Regions from separate parts of the Kluyvera sp. 142486 genome, predicted to be linked through region 1. Evidence: predicted binding sites of a transcription regulator. Region 1 holds the regulator's gene; each other region holds the start of a gene.
The links. The regulator LexA, encoded in region 1, represses DNA repair genes until DNA is damaged. The targets are predictions, from matches to a motif close to TNCTGTATGTACATACAGNA.

Region 1 (6,126 bases):
GAACAAGGCTTCGTGCATAAGGTGGAATCGGCTAACAGCTACGTGCTCTGCCATCTGTTCGATCAGCCAACTCATACCTCCGCGATGTTTATCTGCGATCGCTGCGGCGTGGTGAAGGAAGAGTGTGCGGAAGGGGTAGAAGACATTATGCACGCGCTGGCAGCCAAAATGGGCTTTGCTCTGCGTCATAACGTGATTGAAGCGCACGGTCTGTGCTCAGCCTGTGTGGAAGTGGAAGCGTGCAGCGCACACGAACACTGTCATCACGATCATACCATTCAGATTAAGAAGAAATCCCGCTAGCAGGCGCTAAACAGGGGGAGCGTACTTCCTTGTACGCACGGGCAGGAGGACGCTATTACCAGTGGTGGTTGTGGCGTTTATCCCAGCTATCCACCTCTTTTTCGGCCTGATCTTTCGCGTAGCCGTAGCGTTCCTGAATTTTACCGACCAGCTGATCGCGTTTGCCTTCGATCACCGTCATATCATCATCGGTCAGTTTGCCCCATTGCTCTTTCACTTTACCTTTAACCTGTTTCCAGTTACCGCCGACTTCGTCTTTATTCATCATTGAATCCTCGTTAGTCAGTGAGTGAATAGCGAAAAGCATGTTTCAGGAAAGACATCTTTTTCGCTAAGCGTGAGGTTAATTGTAGTCAGTCATTCTAAGGTCATTTCATTATTCGGAATCTTTAACCATTTGGTCAGGCAAACCAGCTGTTGTTTTTCCAGTGGCGACGCCAGATAAAGGCCAGCGACAGCCCGCGCAGCGCAAGGAATACGGCGAGCGCCAGCCACAGCCCGTGGTTGCCGAGCAGCGGTAGCGCCAGCATGGTAAGCGCGAACCCAGCGGCGGCCACCGCCATGCTGTTACGCATCTCCGCGCCGCGGGTGGCGCCAATAAACATTCCGTCCAGCAGATAGCACCATACGCCAATCACCGGCAGCACCGCCTGCCAGAGCACATAGCTGTCGGCAAGCTGCCGCAGTTCAGGCAGCGAGGTCAACAGAGCCACAATATGCTCGCCCAGGAGGGCGTAAATTAGCGCAAAGGCCAGCGCCACGACGCCCGCCTGACGGCATGCCGCCCGCCAGACCTCCAGCAGCTTGCTGCCGTCGCGCGCACCGTAGGCCTGCCCCGAATGGGCTTCCACCGCATAGGCAAAGCCGTCAAGCGCGTAGGCGGTGAAGGTCAGCATGGTCATCAGCACGGCGTTCACCGCCACCACTTCGCTACCCAGGCGGGCGCCGAAGACGGTTACCGCGCCAAAGCAGAGCTGGAGCAGCAGCGAGCGCAGCATGATGTCGCGGTTAAGCGCCAGCAGGCGGCGAAAATCCCCCTGCCAGGCCGTTTTCAGCATTGCCCACGAGATCCCGCGCATCACCAGTACCTTACGCGCCATTCCCAGCCCCACCAGCAGCGTGGCGTATTCAGCAATCGCCGTTGCCAGCGCCGCGCCCTGCACGTTCATGTGTAGCCCCATCACCAGCCACAGGTCGAGCACGATATTCAGCACGTTGCCGACCACCAGCAGTACGACCGGCGCACGGGCGTACTGCACGCCCAGCAGCCAGCCGAGCAGCACCAGGTTCGCCAGCGCGGCTGGCGCGCTAAGCCAGCGGATAGCAAGGAAGCGTCGCGCCTGCTCCAGCACCTCGCCGCTGCCGCCAACGATAGAGAGCGCCAGATTTATCAGCGGCGTTTTGAAAAGAACGATCAGTAGCCCGGCGCCTAGCGCCAGCATCAACGGTTGCACCAGCGCACGGGCCAGCGCCTGCGGATTTTTCGCGCCGAACGCCTGCGCCGTGAGCCCGGTAGTGCTCATCCGCAGGAACAGCAGCAGCATAAACAGGAAGCTGGTTGCCGTAGCACCAATGGCGACGCCGCCGAGATAAACAGGACTATCGAGATGGCCGATCACGGCGGTATCCACCAGCCCCAGCAGCGGAACGGTGATGTTGGAGAAGATCATTGGCAGCGCAAGGCGCCACAGCGCCTTATCGGCGTGAGTAAGTAGCGGCATGAGTTTTGACCAGAACGAAAAAAGGCTGCGATAGCGGAAGTATCGCAGCCATGAGAATCAGGGGAGAGTTACAGCCACTCGCCGTTGCGGATAACGCCAACGGCCAGCCCTTCGATGGAGAAGTTTTGCTGACGGAGATCGACAACGATAGGTTTAAATTCGCTGTTTTCCGGCAGCAGTTCGACGACGTTACCCTGTTTTTTCAGGCGTTTTACCGTCACTTCTTCGTCGATACGCGCGACCACGACCTGGCCGTTGCGCACGTCCTGGGTTTTATGCACGGCAAGCAGATCGCCATCCATAATACCGATATCTTTCATCGACATACCGCTGACGCGCAGCAGGAAGTCGGCGCTCGGTTTAAACAACGACGGATCAACCTGATAGTGACCTTCGATGTGCTGCTGCGCCAACAGCGGTTCGCCCGCCGCGACGCGGCCCACCAGCGGCAGGCCCTCTTCTTCTTCTACCAACAGGCGGATGCCGCGAGAAGCGCCTGAGACAATCTCAAGGACGCCTTTACGCGCCAGCGCTTTCAGGTGCTCTTCAGCCGCGTTCGGGGAACGGAACCCCAAGCGCTGAGCAATTTCCGCACGCGTTGGCGGCATGCCCGTCTGGCTGATGTGATCTCGAATGAGATCAAACACCTCTTGCTGCCTGGTCGTTAACGCTTTCATTCCGCCCCCTGGGTGTATATACAGTTATGCTGTGAGTATATACAGCTACTGCCTATTTTGGAACCATAAAACTCACGAAATCAGGCAGTTTTCACGACTTTAGTGAAAATGAGACCACAGCAGCGTCGCCCAGGTGAACACCGCCACGAAAATAGACAACAGAACCGCCGCAGAACCCATGTCTTTCGCCCGGCCGGAGAGCTCGTGATAATCAGAGCCGATACGGTCAACGACCGCTTCCAGTGCACTATTGAGAATTTCCACTATCATCACCAAAAGGACGGACCCGATGAGCAGGACACGAGTGATGGCATCGACATCCAGCCAGCAGGCGATAATAATCGCGATAACAGAGGCAACGCCTTCCTGGCGGAACGCCGCTTCATTGATCCACGCCGCGCGGAATCCTTTCCAGGAATAGCCCGCAGCTTTGATGATTCGGGTAATCCCAGTGGTATTATTGGCCATCTCAAGAACCTTTTTCGTTTTTACGTCAATGACAATGCTTGTTATGAGGCGGTAGAACAGAAATTTCACCGACTTTCTGATATTCTTGCCGCGCATTTGCATGATTAACCAGAGGCTTTACATCGTTTATGTCCGGCTGGCCACGAATTTACTACAAATTACTGAATTTACCATTAAGTGTTCTGGTAAAGAGCAAGTCTATTCCGGCACAACCTGCCCAGGAATTGGGGCTTGATACGTCGCGCCCGATTATGTACGTCCTGCCTTATAACTCTAAGGCTGACTTGCTGACGCTGCGCGCTCAGTGCCTGGCGCACGATTTACCCGACCCGCTTGAACCGCTTGAGATCGACGGTACGCTGCTGCCGCGCTACGTCTTTATCCACGGCGGCCCGCGCGTGTTCACCTACTACACGCCGAAAGAAGAGTCGATCAAACTGTTCCACGACTACCTCGATCTGCACCGCAGCAATCCTGAACTGGATGTGCAAATGGTGCCGGTGTCGGTGATGTTTGGTCGCTCGCCGGGTCGCGAGAAAGGCGAGGTTAACCCGCCGCTGCGTATGTTGAACGGCTTCCAGAAGTTCTTCGCCGTCTCCTGGCTCGGTCGCGACAGCTTTGTCCGCTTCTCGCCGTCCGTCTCCCTGCGCCGCATGGCGGACGAACACGGTACCGATAAAACTATCGCTCAGAAACTGGCTCGCGTCGCGCGTATGCACTTTGCTCGTCAGCGCCTGGCGGCGGTCGGCCCGCGTCTGCCTGCTCGTCACGACCTGTTCAAGAAGCTGCTGGCGTCAAAAGCGATTGCCAAAGCGGTAGAAGACGAAGCACGCAGCAAGAAAATTTCCCACGAGAAAGCCCAGCAGAACGCCATTGCGCTGATGGAAGAGATCGCCGCGAACTTCTCCTACGAGATGATTCGTCTGACCGACCGTATCCTCAGCTTTACCTGGAACCGTCTGTACCAGGGCATTAACGTTCACAACGCCGAGCGCGTACGCCAGCTGGCGCACGACGGGCATGAAATCGTCTATGTGCCGTGTCACCGCAGCCACATGGACTACCTGCTGCTCTCTTATGTGCTCTATCACCAGGGGCTGGTGCCGCCGCACATTGCTGCCGGTATCAACCTGAACTTCTGGCCAGCAGGCCCGATTTTCCGCCGCCTGGGCGCGTTCTTTATTCGCCGTACCTTTAAGGGTAACAAGCTCTATTCCACCGTGTTCCGCGAATACCTCGGCGAGCTGTTCAGCCGCGGTTACTCCGTGGAGTACTTTGTGGAAGGCGGGCGTTCCCGTACCGGCCGTCTGCTGGACCCGAAAACCGGTACCCTGTCGATGACCATTCAGGCGATGCTGCGCGGTGGTTCCCGCCCTATCACATTAGTGCCGATTTACATCGGCTACGAACACGTGATGGAAGTGGGTACTTACGCCAAAGAGCTGCGCGGGGCGACCAAAGAGAAAGAGAGCCTGCCGCAGATGCTGCGCGGCTTGAGCAAGCTGCGCAATCTGGGCCAGGGCTACGTCAACTTCGGCGAACCGATGCCGCTGATGACCTACCTGAACCACCATGTGCCGGAGTGGCGCGAGTCTATCGACCCAATCGAAGCCGTGCGTCCTGCGTGGCTGACGCCGACCGTCAACAAGATGGCGGCCGAGCTGATGGTGCGTATCAACAATGCAGGCGCGGCGAACGCCATGAACCTGTGCTGTACCGCCCTGCTGGCTTCGCGTCAGCGCTCGCTGACCCGCGAGCAGCTAACTCAGCAGCTCGATTGCTATCTGGCGCTGCTGCGTAACGCACCGTATGCGCCGGATGCAACGGCACCAACCTCCTCTGCCAGCGAGCTTATCGATCACGCGCTGCAGATGAACAAGTTCGAAGTCGAGAAGGACACCATCGGCGACATCATCATTCTGCCGCGCGAGCAGGCGGTGCTGATGACCTACTACCGCAATAACATCGCGCATATGCTGATCATGCCGTCGCTGCTGGCGTCGATTATGACTCAGCATCGTGAGATTTCGCGTGAGCAGGTGCTGAGCGTTATCGATACGCTGTATCCGATGCTGAAAGCCGAGCTGTTCCTGCGCTGGGATCGCGCGGAGCTGCCAACAGTTATCGATACGCTGATTGCGGAGATGGTGCGTCAGGAGATGCTTACCGAGCAGAACGGCGAGCTGCGTATCAACGCTTCCCACTCCCGTACCCTGCAGCTGCTGGCTGCCGGCGCGCGCGAAACGCTGCAGCGTTATGCGATCACCTTCTGGCTGCTGAGCGGCAACCCGTCGATGAACCGCAGCACGCTGGAGAAAGAGAGCCGTACCCTGGCTCAGCGTCTCTCGGTGCTGCACGGTATCAACTCGCCAGAGTTCTTCGATAAAGCGGTGTTCTCTTCTCTGGTGTTAACCCTGCGTGATGAAGGCTACATCAGCGACAGCGGTGACGCCGAGCCGGAAGAGACGATGAAGGTGTACCAGATGATGGCAAGCCTGATTACCTCGGACGTGCGCTTGACGATTGAGAGCGTGACGCAGGAAGAGGCGGCGCAGTAAAAACAAAAATCCCCGGCTGAGACCGGGGATTTTTTTATCCGTTGATTTTGTAGGCTCCGAGCCAATCCCGGCGGCGCTTCGCTTGGCCGGGCTACGGTCGGGCAACGGTTTGTAGGCCGGATAAGGCGTTTACGCCGCCATCCGGCAATGCCCGTCTCAAAACTGCCAGTAGCTCATCGCCAGACCAATAAACAGCACCAGCCCCACGTAGTTATTATTCAGAAACGCCTGGAAGCATGGACCACGTTCGCGGTGGCGAATCAGCTTCTGCTGGTAAACGAATAGCGCGCCAGCAATCAGGATTGACCAGTAAAACTCCCAATGCAGACCGTTCAGCCAGCCGATAAGCGCCATCAGCCCCAGCACACACGCCTGCAGAATGCCGATAATCAGGCGGTC
Region 2 (6,126 bases), on a different contig from region 1:
AGCGTCTTCGGGAAGGGTATGCAATGGGTACGGGCCGATGGCACGCGCTGCCGTTTGGCATTAATGTATTGACCCATAGCCGCGAGCGCTATCGGCGTAACGTCCGTTTTTATGCCGATGAGCCCCGGTTGCGCGTGGGAGGCCCCACGTATCACTGGGTCAGAGAAGGTATCCTGGCTGGGGAGCAAATCCTCGCCGGTGCCGCAAAAGAGACGTTCCCTGTTCTGCTGATTCAGGCAGAGGAAGAACGCGTCGTTGATAATCGCATGCACGATCGTTATTGCGAAATCCGCGCCGAAGCGGGCCATCCTTGTGATGGCGGTAAGCCGCTTGTCATACAGGGCGCCTATCATGAGATCCTTTTTGAAAAGGACGCTATGCGCTCAGTCGCACTCACTGCCATCGTCGATTTTTTCCATCGACATTGTTAATTCGGCGCCAGCGGCGCACTGTTTAGAGGTTAAATTCGAATATGTACCAGGTTGTTGCGTCTGACTTAGATGGCACCTTACTCTCCCCCGACCACCACTTAACGCCGTACGCGAAAGAGACGCTGAAGCTGCTCACCGAGCGCGGCCTGAACTTCGTCTTTGCTACCGGCCGTCATTACATCGACGTAGGTCAGATTCGCGATAATCTGGGGATCAAATCCTACATGATCACCTCCAACGGCGCGCGTGTGCACGATGCCGATGGGAAACAGGTTTTCGCCCATAACCTCGATCGCGATATCGCCGCCGATCTCTTCGGCGTAGTGAATGACAACCCGGATATCGTCACCAACGTTTACCGTGAAGACGAATGGTTTATGAACCGCCACCGCCCGGAAGAGATGCGTTTCTTCAAGGAAGCCGTCTTTAACTACACCCTGTATGAGCCGGGTATGCTAGAGCCGGAGGGAGTCAGCAAGGTGTTCTTCACCTGCAACGACCACGAAACGCTGCTGCCTTTGGAACAGGCGATTAACGCGCGCTGGGGCGATCGCGTCAACGTCAGCTTCTCCACGCTCACCTGCCTGGAAGTGATGGCGGGCGGCGTGTCGAAAGGTCATGCGCTGGAAGCGGTGGCGAAAGCGATGGGCTATACCCTTAAAGATTGCATCGCGTTTGGTGATGGGATGAATGACGCTGAAATGCTGTCGATGGCAGGTAAAGGCTGCATCATGGCAGGTGCGCACCAGCGTCTGAAAGATCTGCATCCGGAGCTTGAAGTGATCGGCTCGAACGCCGATGACGCGGTACCGCACTTCCTACGCGACATGTACCTGCGTTAATTATCAATAACTGGCTATTTAGTGGTCAGTTGTCAACCATCAACTCCGCTACAATGAATGCTCATCTTCTTATGAGACATTCATTGTGGCGCTGCTGATTATTACCACCATCCTGTGGGCTTTCTCCTTTAGCTTTTACGGCGAGTACCTTGCCGGACACGTCGACAGTTACTTTGCGGTGCTGGTGCGCGTGGGCCTGGCGGCGCTGGTCTTCCTGCCGTTTCTTCGCACCCGCGGGCACAGTCTGAAAACCGTTGGCCTGTACATGCTGGTGGGCGCAATGCAGCTTGGCATCATGTATATGCTGAGCTTCCATGCCTATCTTTACCTGACCGTCTCCGAGCTGCTGCTGTTTACCGTCCTCACGCCGCTCTACATCACGCTGATTTACGACCTGATGAGCGGGCGCCGCCTGCGTTGGAGCTATGCGTTTAGCGCGCTGCTGGCGGTGATTGGCGCGGGGATTATTCGCTATGACCATATCACCAACCATTTCTGGACTGGGCTTATCCTGGTGCAGCTCTCCAACATCGTCTTTGCCATCGGTATGGTGGGCTATAAACGCCTGATGGAGACCCGACCAATGCCGCAGCATAACGCCTTTGCCTGGTTCTACCTTGGCGCGTTTCTGGTGGCGACGGTGGCCTGGATGCTGCTCGGCAATGCGCAGAAAATGCCGCAGACTCTGCCGCAGTGGGGGATTCTGGTATTTCTTGGCGTCGTGGCTTCAGGGATTGGTTACTTTATGTGGAACTACGGCGCCACGCAGGTGGATGCGGGCACCTTAGGGATTATGAACAATATGCATGTGCCCGCCGGGCTGCTGGTGAACCTGGCAATCTGGCATCAACAGCCCCACTGGCCGAGCTTCCTTACAGGGGCTGCGGTGATACTGGCCTCACTGTGGGTGCATCGCCATTGGGTCGCTCCGCGTTCTTCACGAACGGCAGATGATCGCAAGCGTGATTCCGCGCTGAGCGAATAAACGCATCCATCACCGGCTGACGCTGCTCGCCATCGCGCACGGCGGCGTACAGCCGGCTCCACAGTCCTTCGCCCAGGGTTTTGGTCACAATCAGACCCTGGCGCTCAAAACTCTCCACTACCCAGTGCGGCAGGGCGGCAATGCCCATCCGCGCGGCAACCATCTGCACCAGCAGCAGCGTGTTATCGACGCTTTTCAACTGTGGGCTCACGCCAGCAGGCAGCAGGAAATGGCGCCAGACATCAAGGCGCTGGCGCTGTACCGGGTAAATCAACAGCGTTTCTGCCGCCAAATCTTCTGGCGTGATGCGCGCTTTGGCCGCCAGCGGGTGATCCGGTGACAGTACCAGGCGCACTTCAAAATCAAACATCGGTGAATAGTGCAGGCCGCTGCGCGGCAGGATGTCCGAGGTGAGTACCAGATCCAGCTCGCTCTGCTGCAGCGCAGGCTGTGGGTCGAAGGTGACGCCGGACTTAAAGTCCATCTCAACCTGCGGCCATTGCTTGCGGAAATTCTCCAGCGCGGGCGTCAGCCACTGAATACAGCTATGGCATTCGATGGCGATACGCAGGGTGGCCTGCTGTGGTTCATGACAGGCCTGCAGTGCCTGAGTGATTTGCGGCAGCACCTGGTTTGCCAGCTGCAGCAAAATCTCCCCCTGCGGGGTAAAGCGCAGCGGCTGGCTTTTACGTACGAATAGCCGGAAGCCAAGGCGCTGTTCCAGATCGCTGAACTGGTGAGACAGGGCGGATTGGGTCTGGTGCAGCGTCGCCGCGGCCGCCGCCAGAGAACCACTGTTCCGCAACGCCTGGAGCGTTTTCAGATGTTTAATTTCGATCATGAAAGTCCTTCACTTCGGCATGAGTAATTTGCGCTTGAGGAATATACAGTACCTGTCGATTATGGATGTGTAAACATCTGGACGGCTAAATACTAAAAAATCCATGAGAGGCATATGATGACTATCCAAAACCACACCCTCGGTTTCCCTCGCGTTGGCCTGCGTCGCGAGCTGAAAAAAGCGCAAGAGAGCTATTGGGCGGGTAACGCTTCCCGTGAAGAGTTGCTGGCCGTTGGCCGTGAACTGCGCGCCCGTCATTGGGATCAGCAAAAGCAGGCAGGTATCGACCTGCTGCCGGTGGGCGACTTCGCCTGGTACGATCACGTGCTGACCACCAGCCTGCTGCTGGGCAACGTACCGGCTCGCCATCAGAATAAAGATGGTTCCGTCGATATCGACACTCTATTCCGTATTGGCCGTGGCCGCGCACCGACCGGTGAACCTGCGGCGGCGGCAGAAATGACCAAATGGTTTAACACCAACTATCACTACATGGTGCCCGAGTTCACCAAAGGCCAGCAGTTCAAGCTGACCTGGACCCAATTGCTGGATGAAGTCGACGAAGCGCTGGCGCTTGGCCACAACGTTAAGCCTGTCCTGCTGGGGCCGGTCACCTATCTGTGGTTGGGCAAAGTGAAGGGTGAGCAGTTTGACCGCCTGACCCTGCTGAACGACATTCTGCCGGTGTATCAGCAGGTGCTGGCCGAGCTGGCGAAACGCGGTATTGAGTGGGTACAGATTGATGAGCCTGCGCTGGTTCTCGAACTGCCGCAGGCGTGGCTGAATGCGTTTAAACCGGCCTACGATGCGCTGCAGGGGCATGTGAAGCTGTTGCTCACCACCTATTTCGAGGGCGTGACGCCGAATCTGGACATCATCGCCGCGCTGCCGGTGCAGGGGCTGCACGTTGATCTGGTGCATGGTAAAGATGATGTTGAAGTACTGCATCAGCGTCTGCCGGCGGACTGGCTGCTCTCCGCTGGCCTGATTAATGGTCGCAACGTCTGGCGCGCTGATCTCACCGAAAAATATTCGCAAATTAAAGCGCTGGTTGGTCAGCGTGACCTCTGGGTCGCCTCTTCCTGCTCGCTGCTGCACAGCCCTATCGACCTGAGCGTCGAAACCCGCCTGGATACGGAAGTGAAGAGCTGGTTCGCCTTTGCTCTGCAAAAATGCGGTGAGCTGGCGCTACTACGCGATGCGTTGAACACCGGCAATACGGCGGCTCTGGTCGAGTGGAGTGCGCCAATTCAGGCCCGCCGTCATTCAACCCGCGTGCACAATGCGGCAGTGGAACAGCGCCTGGCGGCGATTACCGCCAAAGACAGCCAGCGTACTAGCGCCTACCCGGTACGCGCTGAAGCGCAGCGCGCGCGCTTCAATCTTCCGGCCTGGCCGACGACGACTATCGGCTCGTTCCCGCAAACCACCGAGATTCGCGGCCTGCGTCTGGATTTCAAAAAAGGTAACCTGGATGCGAATAACTACCGCACCGGTATTGCCGAACATATCAAGCAGGCGATTATTGAACAGGAGCGCCTGGGGCTCGATGTGCTGGTGCACGGCGAAGCCGAGCGTAACGATATGGTTGAGTACTTTGGCGAGCATCTCGATGGCTTTGTCTTCACCCAGAACGGTTGGGTACAGAGTTACGGTTCTCGCTGCGTGAAGCCGCCGGTCGTCATTGGCGACGTGAGCCGCCCGGAAGCGATCACCGTGGAGTGGGCGAAGTACGCCCAGTCCCTGACCGACAAACCGGTGAAAGGGATGCTGACTGGCCCGGTCACGATTCTTTGCTGGTCTTTCCCGCGTGAAGATGTGACCCGCGAAACCATCGCTAAGCAGATTGCGCTGGCGCTGCGTGATGAAGTGGCGGATCTGGAAGCGGCCGGTATCGGCATCATCCAGATTGATGAACCGGCACTGCGTGAAGGTCTGCCGCTGCGCCGCAGCGACTGGGCGGCTTATCTGGAGTGGGGCGTGGAAGCCTTCCGCATTAACGCCGCGGTGGCGCGTGATGATACCCAAATCCACACCCACATGTGTTACTGCGAGTTCAACGACATCATGGACTCTATTGCAGCGCTGGATGCGGATGTGATCACCATCGAAACCTCCCGTTCCGATATGGAACTGCTGGAGTCGTTTGAAGAGTTCGATTACCCGAACGAAATCGGGCCGGGCGTCTATGACATTCACTCGCCGAACGTACCGAGCGTGGAGTGGATTGAAGCTCTGTTGAAGAAAGCAGAGCAGCGCATTCCGGCAGAGCGACTGTGGGTTAACCCGGACTGTGGTCTGAAAACCCGCGGCTGGCCGGAAACTCGCGCGGCGCTGGCGAACATGGTAAAAGCGGCGCAGAACCTGCGTCAGGCTTAAAAACCAAACGGAGGCTAATGCCTCCGTTTTCTTTAATAAGGGAATTAGCCTTTTTTCCCGCCGTACTGCGCAAACCACGCCAGCATGCGCTGCCAGCCGTCTTTCGCTGACTCTTCATGATAGCTCGGGCGGTAATCGGCGTTGAACGCATGTCCAGCTTCAGGGTAAACCACGATTTCGGCATTCGCATTGGCCGCTCGCAGCGCATGATGCATGGTGTCGACCGACTCCAGCGGAATTCCCGTATCCTGACCGCCGTACAGCCCCAGCACCGGGGCGCTAAGATCGACCGCCACATCTACCGGGTTTTTCGGCATCTTCAGCGTCTTGTCGCCCACCAAACGGCCATACCAGGCCACGGCGGCTTTGAGCTGCGGGTTATGCGCGGCGTACAGCCAGGTAATACGGCCGCCCCAGCAAAAGCCAGTCATCAATAAACGGCTGGCATCACCGCCGTTACGTGCCGCCCAGTTGGCGACGTGATCGAGGTCGGCCAGCACCTGCGCGTCGGGAACTTTTGATACCAGGCCGCTAAACAGCGTGGGGACATCGTCATAATCGTTCGGGTCGCCCTGACGGAAGTAGAGTTCTGGTGCGACAGCCAGATAGCCCTCTAATGCCAGACGGCGACAAATATCGCGGATGTGT
Region 3 (6,126 bases), on a different contig from region 1:
CAGATGCAAAAAATACATAGACAGAATATTCATGTGCGGCACTGAGTGCCTCACCAGCCCCGCCCATAGCCGCATAAATATGTTCGCCCAGACCGATAAAGAAGGCTGTAAAAGCAAGACCAAAAACTATGGCTACCACAACCGAATGCAGGATGAGCGCATTAACATCGTCATGTTTCCCGGCACCCGTTGCGCGGGCTACAGCTGAGGCCACGCCGCCACCAATTCCACCGGCTGCCATCATGGTCATCAGCATCCATACCGGGAAAACAAGTGCGACGCCAATCAGCGCCGGTGTTCCTAAAAACGATACGTAATACGTTTCGGCTACGCTGACTAACGTTTGCGCAATCAGAACGAGGATCGTAGGAACAGCGAGCTGCATCATTGTGCTAAAGACTGGCCCGTTAAGAATCGCTTCCTGCCGGGCTAGTTTGGCCGCCTCGCGACTGTCAGGTTTCATTTAAATCTCCAGAGTGTTCGATCAGGCAGATAACCCAGGACTGGGTATAATTTGCACCAGCGGGCCTCTTTATATTATGATCATAATACTATGGGATTCAAAAAAGAAAGCTCTTTATGAAACGCCAGCGTTTCCTGGTGCTGAAATGATCTCTAAGTTACCGAAATTACATGGAAAAATATTTTCTTATCACTGAGTACAGTACTGGAGGTTATGGTTCATGAAGATTCTATTAGCAGCTTTTGCCTGCATATTTCTCACAACCGGCGTTAATGCAGCGCAATTTAATGAAGGGAAACAGTACATTTCTTTGAGCAAAACGGTACCTGATGCACCCGAAGTAATGGAGTTTTTTTCGTTCAACTGTCCGCATTGCTATCAGTTTGAACAGGTCATTCACGTCTCAGACAAAGTCGCTGAAAAACTACCGGCAAACGCGAAGATCGTTAAGTATCACGTCGAGTTTCTTCCGCCGTTAGGCAAAGAACTGACGCAGGCGTGGGCAGTAGCAATCGCGTTAGGCGTTGAAGACAAAATCACATCCCCTATGTTCGAGGCGGCACAAAAGAAACTCAGCATCAGGAATATTGATGATATCCGTAGCGTTTTTATTGATGCTGGTATCAAAGCAGAAGACTTTGATGGTGCGTGGAACAGCTTTGCTGTGAAAGCCTTAGTGGCTAAGCAGGAGAAAGCGGCTATGGATGTTGAACTCAGAGGGGTTCCGGCGATGTTCGTCAAAGGTAAATATCAGCTGAATCCGCAGGGGATGGACACAAGCTCGCTTGATATTTTTGTTCAGCAATACGCGGCGACGGTTAAGTATCTGATTGAAAATAAATAACGTCAACCTTTCAACAATGAAACCTGGCGGCAGCAATGACGCCAGGAATGATCTACACAAAAGTCCCTGGCAATAATTTGCCTGTCACCATTATCTCGACGTCTGCTTTTCGCTCACAGCAGACCTTCACTCATCTCGCCATAAGCAAACGACGCAGGTTTCCTACGTTGCCCGCGTCATACCAGAAGCGGGCTTTATTTCCCCGGTTCCACCCGAACATCCATCAGGATGTACTGCGCCGCTTTACGCGCATATTGATCAATCAAAGGAACCAGTCGAGTGAAATGTTCGCTGGCACAGTGCGCCTCTAGTGCTGCCCGGTCTGGCCACTCTTCAATGAAAATAAAATGCCCCGGATCTTTTTCGTCCCGGTATAAATCATAAGCAATACATAGAGGCTCTTTCTTCGTTGCCGCAATCAGCTCGCGGTAAAAAGGGAGCACGATGTCGATGCACTCGGGGTTGATAAAATCTTCGGCGATAACCTTTAGCATGCAAACTCCTTTATTAAAAATGGCACGAGCATTTTTACGCGTCAGGTATACACATTTTCCCTGCAACGCCGCCTCATAACTGATACACTGGATATAATCACAGTGCAAGGGGCAAATAATGGCCGTTGAAATAAAATTTGTTGTCGTAAGAAAAGGTGAAGAGAAAATGACATTTGCCAGTAAGAAAGAGGCTGACGCTTACGACAGGCTGCTCGACATGGCAGAAGCGTTCACCGACTTGCTGTTGCAAGGCGGAACGTCGATGGATGAAAAACAGGCTGAAGATCTTGGGCTGTATCTCGCTGAGCAGAAAGTGGCCGTGCAGCATATTCTGCGCACCAACAAACTCCCCGACCTCAATATTCCAGCTGAAACAGAGATGCCTGAGCCAGATACGTCTGGCAGTAAAAAAATCAAAGCCGTTAAAGCCGCTTAAATACCAGCATGTCGCATCGCTGATCCTGAAGCCGTAAGCAGAATACTGCTCACGGCTTTTTTTGAATATAGGACTCCGCACTCTCAAAGTGCAATTTCATCTGGCTAGTCTCGAAAAAGTTAACGGTCTACAGAACCTCAACAACCTCAAATTCCTCAGCGATCAGTTCCATATCCTCCGAGAAAAAACCTTCACGGGTAAAGAATCGCTGATGTTCCCTCTGCCAGTATTCAAGACTCAGATCGCCTTCCCCCTCCTTTCGTGCAAACTCGGCCGTCACATCGCAAAAACGCACGAGCCGCATTGAAACGAGTCGGGTCACGCATACTGGCGCATTCTGGCCATCAAGAATAATGTTGTAGCTCCCAATCGCGGGAGCAGATGCTTCCTGCTGGTAAGAAGATAACGATCCGCATGAGGCCGTTTTCATCCCTTGTTTGATAAGCGCGGCAAGCTCGTTGGCCAGTTCCGGGCTATCTCCCATTTGCCAGGCGTTGGCACCCGGATATCTCAGTATCAATTGATCAATCGCGCCCATTTAAAAAACCTGCTAAGTCGTTAGTTGTTAAGAAACTGCCCAGCAGCAATTTATCGAACATCTGTGGATAATAGCTACTGATTTAAGAGAGATAACGTCTGCGTTTGTAGACGCCGTGGAGGATGGGTTTTGATTGGAGGTGTGGGTCTTTGGCTATGTGCAGGCCCCCTCACCCTAGCCCTCTCCCCACGGGGAGAGGGAACGGTTGGGTGCGGTATATTAGTAACGGACACACACTGACTTCGTTTCACACCAGTCGTTCAACCAGTCCGGCCCAAAATCACGCCCGGTGCCCGACTGCTTCATACCGCCAAACGGCAGGTTGGCGTCAATCAGCGTGTGGCTGTTGACCCATACCGTACCGGCCTGCAGGCGATCGGTGTAGTCCAGCGCTTGCGTCAGGTCACGGGTCCAGACGCTGGCGGTCAGGCCAAAGTCGCTGTCGTTGGCAAGGCGCAGCGCCTCTTCACCGTCGGCAACGCGCACCAGGTTTACCACCGGGCCAAACACCTCTTCGCGGGTTAAGCGCAGGTTAGCTTCCGGGTTGATAACCAGGGTTGGCGGAATGTAGAAGCCCTGCGCGTCCGGGCCAACGTTACCGGTAATCAGCTCGGCATTTTGTTTGCGGGCGTCATCAAGATAGGCCGCCACTTTGGCGCAGTGCGCCTGGGAAACCACCGGGTTAATCTGGGTGGTCTCCAGCATGCCCGGCCCCACCTGCAGCGACTTCACCGCCTGCTCGAAGCCGCTGACCAGCGTGTCGAACAGCGGCGCTTCAATATAGATACGCGAACTGGCGGCACACACCTGCCCCTGGTTCAGGAAGCTACCGGTCATCAGCCCTTCGATAACCCAGGCCGGGTCGGCGTCTTTCAACACGATAGCCGGGTTTTTGCCGCCCAGCTCCAGCGTGACGCGGGTCAGGCGGTCGGCAGCCACGCGGGCAATCTGTTTGCCGGTGGCGGTAGATCCGGTAAAGCTCACTTTCGCCACATGCGGATGCGAGGTTAGCGCCGCGCCGCACTCGGCGCCGCTGCCGGTCACTACGTTGAATACGCCTTCTGGTACACCCGCCTCAATGGCTAATTCAGCCACGCGCAGCAGGGTCAGCGGCGTGGTTTCCGACGGTTTGATGACGATAGAACAGCCCGACGCCAGCGCCGGCATCACCTTCCACATGCCGATCATCAGCGGGAAGTTCCACGGCACGATACCGGCAACCACGCCAACCGGCTCTTTTTTGGTCCACGCCTGGTAGCGCGCGCCCTGCGGGAACGGGATGGAAACATCCAGCGTGCGGCCGCTGATCTTGGTGGTCAGCCCGGCGGTGTAGCGCATCCAGTTCAGCGTGCAGCCCACTTCAAAGGCGCGGGAAATATTGATCGATTTGCCCTGCTCCAGCGTTTCCAGCTGGGCCAGCTCTTCGCCGTTTTGCTCAACGAGGTCAGCAAAACGCAGCAGAATACGTTCGCGATCGGCAGGCGTGCGCCCGGCCCAGCTGCGGGAGACAAACGCGCGCCAGGCGGACATCACCGCGTGGTCAACATCAGCCGCGTTAGCATCCGCGGTGGTGGCAATCGCCTTGCCCGTTGCCGGGTCCCAGACGGTGAGACGTTTTTCACTCTGCGCCGCCTGCTGCGCGCCATCAATAAACAGGCCATGCTGACGGTCTAAAAACTGCTGCACGCTCGGGAGCAGTGCTACCTGTGATGAGGACATATCGTCTCCTTATTCTTCGCGGTTAGTCGTTTCAGTCTACGGCGGGTCAGGAGATCGCGCTTTTGTCTCTGTGACATTCGCTTGTGCGGCTGTGACAGAGACCGCAATTAAACAGATTGCTCTGGCAGAAATGTGCAACAGGTAATAGTTCTTTCATATATTCCCCCGCTAACCCTTGTTAAAGGCAACATAAATGCAACAATACCAAAACATTTTCATTGCAGAGATGGCGTATGGCAGCGGTAAATGGCGGTGAGACATATCAGGCGTGGCTGGCGAAGATCAATCAGGTGTGCGGGCATTTTGCTGCGCGTGCGTTGGATGGCGACTTTCATGGTGAGATAGACACCAGCTATGCGGGCAGCCTCAAGCTCAGCACCGTGACCACCCGCAACGTCAATCTGTTCCGCACCCGCCAGGAGATCCGCAGCGGTAACGACGCCTGGTTCTACACCGTGTTTCAACTTGCCGGTCAGGCCGATATTGAGCAAGACGATCGGCAGGTAAAGTTAGAAACCGGGGATATGACCCTTATCGACGCCTCGCGCCCCTGCTCTATTCTCTGGCAGCAAACCTCTCGTCAGGTCTCGCTGTTGCTGCCCCGCCAACTGCTGGAAAACCAGCTGCGCGGCAGCGGAATTAGCGTCGCCACCCGTTTAGATAAATCTCTGCCAATGGTCCAGCTTAGCCAGCGTCTGCTGCATGAGAGCATGAGCAGCCCTCAGCTTTCCGCCAGCGAGAGCGAAGCGGCGCTGGATGCCATGGTGTGCCTGCTACGCCCGATGCTGCATCAGCAGGAAGTCGCGCCATCCCGGCGCGAGAAGCAGTTTCAGAAGATCATGGCGTTGATTGACGATGCGATTCAGGAAGAGCATCTGCGCCCGGAGTGGCTCGCCGATGAAACCGGCATGTCGGTAAGAAGTCTGTACCGGCTGTTTGCCGATAAAGGCCTGGTGGTGGCGCAGTACATCAAAAACCGCCGTCTGGATCTCTGCGCGAAGGCGCTGCAATGCGCGCCAGACGACGAAAAACTTGCCGGAATCGGCTATCGCTGGGGGTTCAGCGACCACAGCCACTTTTCTACCGCCTTCAAGCAGCGGTTCGGTATTTCACCGGGCGAATACCGCAAGCGTGGTCGCTAAGCCAAAATCACATCAATTATCTTCAACCAGCTGTGACACGTCGTTACTGTTAATTTCGCGCGCGTTACCGTTCTGATCGGTGTAGCTGGTCATGCCGGTCTCTTTATCCAGCTGCGGCTTACCCTGGGTCACAATAGTCTGGCCGCTTTTGGTGGTCATCACGTAGTTGGTGGTACAGCCAGCCAGCGCCAGCAGCATTGCCCCTGCGCACAGGAAATATAAAGGCTTTTTCATCTTCTCTCCGTTCATTGTCCCCGCCAACGGCAGGGTTAAGTCGGCGTATTGTATGCCTGATACGGAGAAACGGGGTATCGACGGGATGTAACAGAAGATAACGTGATGATTTCCGGGAGGTCGACGGACCTCCCGGCGTGCCGCTTACAGCGCGATACGAATCACATCGTCAGGCGCAGTGGCCTCTTTCTGACGGGTGGATTCCTGCTTCACGCTAACGTACAGCGTTTTGCCGTCGGCGGAGAGCGTCAGGCTG
Region 4 (6,126 bases), on a different contig from region 1:
GTAGAAACCAACTAACTGCCACATTGCATCCAGACCCAGGCAGCCTGGCATCACTGGATCGCCGATAAAGTGGCAACCAAAGAACCACAGGTCAGGATTGATATCGAGCTCAGCTTCAACATAACCCTTGTCAAAGTTGCCGCCGGTTTCGGTCATTGAAATGACACGATCCATCATCAGCATGCTAGGAGCTGGCAACTGCGGGCCTTTAGCGCCAAACAGTTCACCGCGACCAGAGGCAAGAAGGTCTTCTTTTGTATAGGATTCGCGTTTATCTACCATGTTTTCAGTAAGCCTTATTTTGAGTTCGGGACGCAGGATAGCTAACACGTGTACGCTGAACAAGTCCGATCAGTTGGAAGCTGAACGATTTAACCAGCGTAACGGCCACGGATAGCGGTAGCGAGGCTCCTGCTGCGTAGCTTGTGCAATGCGTTCCTGAATAGTTTGCAACAGCGTCTGTCCTTCACCGTCCCAGTTCAATTGCATGAGAAGCGGTAGTGCATCGGTCACATCATCAATAGCCCAGATGGAGAATTCTCCGGCCTCTACCGCTTCCTGCACCTCGGTTGCGAGGCTCAGGTGGCGAACGTTAGCGGAAGGGATAATCACCCCCTGCTTGCCGCTCAGGCCGCGCTGAGCGCAGATAGCAAAGAAACCTTCGATTTTTTCATTCAGGCCGCCAACCGGCTGGGCGCGACCAAACTGATCGACAGAGCCAGTCATGGCAATGCTTTGGTTAATCGGCACGTTCGCCAGGGCGCTGATGAGCGCACAGAGCTCGGCCATGGAAGCGCTGTCGCCGTCGACTTCACTGTAAGATTGTTCAAAGGTGATGGAGGCAGAGAACGGCAGTTGTTGTTCCAGATCCAGCTCGGCCATTAAGAAGGCCTGCATTAACATCATCCCTTTGGCGTGAATATTGCCACCGAGTTCGGCTTTACGTTCGACGTCGGTAAACTCGCCGTCGCCGATGTGCACTACGCAGCTAATGCGTGAGGGCTCACCGAATGGGCGAGGGTGACCAGGGAAATCAATGACTGACAGGGCGTTGATCTGACCGATGCATTCGCCTTCGGTTTCAATCAGGATCTGTTCCAGTAGAATTTCGTCCTGCATACGCTCTGCCAGGAACCCTTCACGCCACTGGCGCTGTACCAGCATCGTTTTCAGCTGTTCGGCATTGATAGTACTGTTGGTGGTAAACGGTGAGGCTTCACGTAGCTGACGGCTAATCCACTGCGGGCAGAGTGGCATCACTTCCTGGTCGCCGGTGTAACGGGCGCCTTCCTGCATCAGAAGCGGCCAGGCGTCGGCTGCAAGCCCTGGCAGCGATTTCTCACGTGCCACCCCGGAGACCCACTGACACCATTGTCTGAGTGCTTCTTCGTCCGTCAGTTGCAGGCTATCTTCAAACTCGCTGTACAGCGAGGATTCAGCCAGTTCAGGCTCCATCTCCTGGAAATCCGCCAGCGATTCACGCTCACCGACAAGCATGACCTTAAGCGTTAACGGCATAGAAGGGATGCTCACCGGTAGCGGGCGCGCATCGTCAAAGGTCAGCCAGTCGAAGCGCTGTTGAGTGACGATGTTTTTTAAGCGCATCCACAGAATGGGCTGCGACATTAGCGTGCGCAAAGAGAGGATCAGAATGCCGCCGTTGGCCTGATGAACCAGACCAGGCTGCAGGCTGATTTCGCCATTAAACTGACGAACACAGCCAAAAAGTTGTTCTGCTTCGACCCAGTCAGCAAAAATGATGGGGCAGCGGCTTGCGAAGTTGTCATCTGCGCTACGGGCAGGCTGTACGGTGACTTTGCCACCGATAGCCTGATAATCAACGCCCGTCAGAGCGGATTCATCGCTATTGCGCAGTGAGAGGGCCGTTTGCGAGAGCAGCTGCAGGTACTCTTTTTCTTCTGGTGCTTTGACCAGCAAGAACGGGGAGATCCCCTGTGGATGCAGAAACTGCTCCAGCGCGTAGTGTAAACGAGCCTGGAGTTCGCTGAATAATGCGTCGTTTTCTGAGGCTAAATCAGGCTGGGCAAATAGCGCCTGGTATGCTTCAGTCGCGGGGGCGAGAAAGCGCCGGGAAAGAGTATTTATAGTCAATGTCGCTATTTTTAGTCAGATGTAAAGTGCGTGATTATACCTGATGCCGTTGGGAAGCTCACGGAGAATAGGGAAGTATCTTTGGGCGTCAGCCTTATCCGTATCACAGTTGCAGATTTCTTCTCAGCACATTGAGGAAAAACTGTTATCCTGAAAAGAGTTACACGGTCACACTGAGATCGCAATGAAATATCAACAACTGGAAAATCTTGAAAGCGGCTGGAAGTGGAAATATCTGGTGAAAAAGCACCGGGAAGGTGAGTCCATTACCCGTTACATTGAAGCCAGCGCCGCGCAAGAGGCTGTCGATGTTTTGCTGAAACTGGAAAATGAACCGGTTCTGGTGAATGGCTGGATTGCTCAGCACATGAACCCGCAGCTGGTGAACCGTATGAAGCAGACGATTCGCGCACGCCGTAAACGTCATTTTAACGCCGAGCACCAGCACACCCGTAAGAAATCTATCGATCTGGAATTCGTTGTCTGGCAGCGTTTAGCAGGGCTTGCACAGCGCCGGGGTAAAACCTTGTCTGAAACGGTTGTTCAGCTTATTGAAGATGCCGAGAATAAAGAGAAGTATGCGACAAAGATGTCCAGCCTGAAACAGGATCTGGAGGCGATGCTGGGCAAAGAGAAGTAGGCGATACCGCTGCTTTAACGCCGGTTGCGACAGATTCAGACCAAAAAAAACCCCGCAGAGCGGGGTTTTTTATTAGACGAGAACTTAAGCCTGAGGCTGAGTTACAACGTCTTTGCTACCTTTAACTTCGATCTCTACGCGACGATCTGGTGCCAGGCAGTCGATCAGCGCAGCTTTAGCTTTCACGCCGTCACAGGTGTTGCCAGTAACTGGGTTAGATTTGCCCATGCCACGTGCAGAGATTTTGTCAGCTGGGATACCTTTAGATACCAGGTAATCAACAACGGACTGTGCACGTTTTTCGGACAGACCCTGGTTGTAAGCGTCAGAACCGATACGGTCGGTGAAGCCCAGAACCACTACGGAACCTTCTTTAGGATCCAGGTTGCTCAGCTGGGAGTACATCTGATCCAGAGCCTGCTTACCTTCTGGTTTCAGAGTTGCTTTGTTGAAGTTGAACAGAACGTCAGACTTCAGGGTGAAGTGTTTGGTCTGTACTTCTGGAGCTGGAGCCGGAGCTGGAGCGATTACTGGAGCTGCTGCATCCTGCTGGCCGAAGCGGTAGGAAACGCCTACGCTCAGCATGCCGTTGTCAGGACGTACGCCAACGCTGTTTGCGTCGCCGATGTTGTTAACCCACTGGTATTCCAGACGGGTAGCGATGTCACGAGTAACAGCCCACTCAACGCCGCCAGCGAATACTGGGGAAACGCCGGTGTCGTGGTTGTCACCACCGAGTTTGTTGCTGGAATCAGCACGCCATACCATGCCACCCAGACGGGTATAGATGTCCAGGTCGTCGGTTACTGGGTAGCCCAGTTTAGCGGTCAGCTGTACGCCCTGAGCTTTCAGTGCGCCATTGTTTTCGCTGCCGGTGTATTTCATACGGCCCAGCCAGTCGTAGCCCATTTCGAAGCCAACGTACGGGTTAACCTGATAGCCACCGAACGCGCCTGCGCCCAGCTGACTTTCATGGGTAGAACCGTTGTTGTTCAGGGAGCTGTTGTACCAGCCGGTGTCATGGAACTGGGACCAACCCAGTTTACCGCCCGCGTACCAGGTGTTGTCTTGCGGAGCGGCCTGCGCTACGGAAGCGAAGCCTGCCAGTGCCACTGCAATCGCGATAGCTGTCTTTTTCATTTTTTGCGCCTCGTTATCATCCAAAATTTGCCATGAAGTTCTAAATAGACTCACGGTTAAATCCTTCCACCGGGGGCGTGGCTTAATAAAATACTCAGCAGATAACTGCGGTTAAGCTTGAGCACCCCTGGCGATGTAAAGTCTACAACGTCGTTCGAAACTTACAAGTGTGAACTCCGTCAGGCTTATGAAAAAAAAAGAGTTGTATATGCAATATTTAACAAATGTGTCGAAAAATTAATCGATATAAAATACCGCGAACCGCACCAGACAAGCGTTCTGTCTAAAATCATCCGTAAAATCGCGAAGATAAAAAAACTGCAAAAAAAATCCCAGGAATAATCCTAATTTCACTCAATGATACAAATTTGAGTGAATTTTTAGCCCATTAAATTGTCCTGTTGAGTGAGAGGAAGACTGAACTGGTCGCATAATGAGCACCATCGCGTTCCCTTCTTCCGCAGCATGCTGTAATCGAGCATGTTCTTCTGCTGATAATTCATCCGTCAGCCAGCCGATAACCACGCTATAATTTCCAGTCCGGGATGCCCGAACCATAGAATCAAGCATGTCGTATGAGGACATCTGGCGCAGTTGCATGACTTTCGTGAGCGGTAGACCGGATGACTGTACCCACTCGCGGCTTAACTTTTGTTGCGGCGTTAGCCAAAGCTGCCAGCGGGACTGCTGACCAAGCTGCTGCAGCAATGGTAAGAGTAATAGCTGCGCCATCATTGGCTGATCTTCCCGATAAAGAACTTCGCTGATTAAAGCCGCAGACGGCGCTTTTACAGAGGTAAAAGTATGGGAAGCGGTAGTGGTTGCCGCGGCAGAAGAACGATTTACAACACCAGAAGTATACATAGTTAATCCAGCCCTGTGGGTTACTGTATGAATATACAGTACTACCCCGAAGATTAAAGATCAACCTCATTTTCTGAAAGCAACTCGCAAAAATGCACTCTAAATGCCTCCGATGGCAAATTCACCTTGCCGCGCCGAAAGAACGCGCCTATGTTGCTTATTATGTCTTCCATTAATTAATTTAATGCTTCCATGTCCATGATTATTAAGGATTAATCATGAAGAAAATATCGTATAAACGGATTTATCAGTCCCAGGAATACTTTTCGCTGTTGGGCAAAATCAAGTCACGGGCGCTGTTCGGCGGCTACACCCTTGCCGTCAACAATGCGGTGTTTGCAATGGTTTCTGAAGGGGAACTGTACCTGAGAATGTGTGAGGAGAGCGCGCAATACCAGGCCAAGCATTCGCCTACATTATTAACGTTACGCAAAAGAGGATGTTCACAGCAGTTAAAATATTTCCACGTCGACAGTATGCTTTGGGCCGATCAGCCGACGTTATTACAGCTTGGGCAGTTCTCGCTGGCTGACGCTCGACGTGAGAAAATCCGGAAGGGGCCGCAGAGGATAAAAGATCTTCCCAATCTCTCTTTTCATATGGAGCTGTTGCTGAGTGAAGCGGGCATTAAGGATGTTCGAATGCTACAGCAGATAGGTGCGGAAGAGACGTGGTTAGCGCTTCGTCGCATTCGCAAACAGATCAGTATTAATGTGCTGTTTTCATTGGAAGGGGCGATTGTTGGCGTTCATGCCGCCACGCTCCCGGCGCAGCGGCGCCAGGAGTTGCTGGAATGGGCATTAGCCAATGCCCATTCAACTGATCTTATGCCATAACCTGCTTTTGCAGGCGGCAGATTTCAGGTAACAACGAAATCATCAGGCCGATTTGTTGCAACACTAATGGCTCTTTGCTGTCTGGGCGAGGATCGAGATGTTGGATTCGCGCTGCTAAGTCGCTTAATGCCTGCTGCACCCGTTCCTCATCGGAAGGCTGGTGATGCAGGGCATCGTCGACGTAGCATACCGCATCGTCCAGAAGAGCCAGTATTTCCGCCGTAGCCAGCTTCTCCCTGTGGGCTCCCAGGGCGGAAATATAGCTGGTGAGGGTATGGTTCAGGCACAGTAAACGAAACGCCGTTTCCCGCATTTCGGCTGTCACTCTCGGTTCGCTCGACATATTAGAGACCACGGAAGCTAACTCGGCATCGCGATTATGGGCATCTCGTCGCGCGATTCGATAGGCTAGCCGGTTATCGCGCCCCTGGTGGTATTGTTCAAGAATCGCATCCAGATAGCGGCAGTTGGCATCCACGGCGCGCTCCAGCACGCGAGGAAGGTTGCGGAACTTCCAGTCAGGCCAGATAAAGC

Region 2: the regulator LexA is predicted to act here: its motif matches at 3,131-3,150, upstream of metR (HTH-type transcriptional regulator MetR).
Region 3: the regulator LexA is predicted to act here: its motif matches at 1,887-1,906, upstream of ACLGE8_RS01030 (YebG family protein).
Region 4: the regulator LexA is predicted to act here: its motif matches at 4,778-4,797, upstream of sulA (SOS-induced cell division inhibitor SulA).

Annotation. Positions count from the first base shown of each region.
Region 1 covers NZ_JBKHUI010000013.1:47,473-53,598, reverse strand. The annotation lists gene zur (zinc uptake transcriptional repressor Zur) at 1-303, shown strand, start outside; gene ACLGE8_RS15110 (CsbD family protein) at 359-568, opposite strand; gene dinF (MATE family efflux transporter DinF) at 705-2,024, opposite strand; gene lexA (transcriptional repressor LexA) at 2,093-2,701, opposite strand; gene ACLGE8_RS15095 (diacylglycerol kinase) at 2,801-3,169, opposite strand; gene plsB (glycerol-3-phosphate 1-O-acyltransferase PlsB) at 3,298-5,727, shown strand; gene ubiA (4-hydroxybenzoate octaprenyltransferase) at 5,884-6,126, opposite strand, start outside.
Region 2 covers NZ_JBKHUI010000019.1:19,960-26,085, reverse strand. The annotation lists gene pldB (lysophospholipase L2) at 1-431, shown strand, start outside; gene yigL (sugar/pyridoxal phosphate phosphatase YigL) at 473-1,273, shown strand; gene ACLGE8_RS18775 (carboxylate/amino acid/amine transporter) at 1,359-2,258, shown strand; gene metR (HTH-type transcriptional regulator MetR) at 2,146-3,099, opposite strand; gene metE (5-methyltetrahydropteroyltriglutamate--homocysteine S-methyltransferase) at 3,217-5,478, shown strand; gene ACLGE8_RS18760 (dienelactone hydrolase family protein) at 5,523-6,126, opposite strand, start outside.
Region 3 covers NZ_JBKHUI010000001.1:202,886-209,011, forward strand. The annotation lists gene ACLGE8_RS01015 (MATE family efflux transporter) at 1-463, opposite strand, end outside; gene dsbA (thiol:disulfide interchange protein DsbA) at 684-1,307, shown strand; gene ACLGE8_RS01025 (putative quinol monooxygenase) at 1,502-1,801, opposite strand; gene ACLGE8_RS01030 (YebG family protein) at 1,920-2,237, shown strand; gene ACLGE8_RS01035 (ASCH domain-containing protein) at 2,365-2,775, opposite strand; gene ACLGE8_RS01040 (aldehyde dehydrogenase family protein) at 2,995-4,494, opposite strand; gene feaR (transcriptional regulator FeaR) at 4,728-5,636, shown strand; gene ACLGE8_RS01050 (YgdI/YgdR family lipoprotein) at 5,649-5,870, opposite strand; gene ACLGE8_RS01055 (YncE family protein) at 6,015-6,126, opposite strand, start outside.
Region 4 covers NZ_JBKHUI010000025.1:21,064-27,189, forward strand. The annotation lists gene fabA (bifunctional 3-hydroxydecanoyl-ACP dehydratase/trans-2-decenoyl-ACP isomerase) at 1-282, opposite strand, end outside; gene ACLGE8_RS21170 (AAA family ATPase) at 352-2,112, opposite strand; gene matP (macrodomain Ter protein MatP) at 2,297-2,752, shown strand; gene ompA (porin OmpA) at 2,837-3,892, opposite strand; gene sulA (SOS-induced cell division inhibitor SulA) at 4,247-4,756, opposite strand; gene ACLGE8_RS21190 (TfoX/Sxy family DNA transformation protein) at 4,975-5,592, shown strand; gene yccS (YccS family putative transporter) at 5,582-6,126, opposite strand, start outside.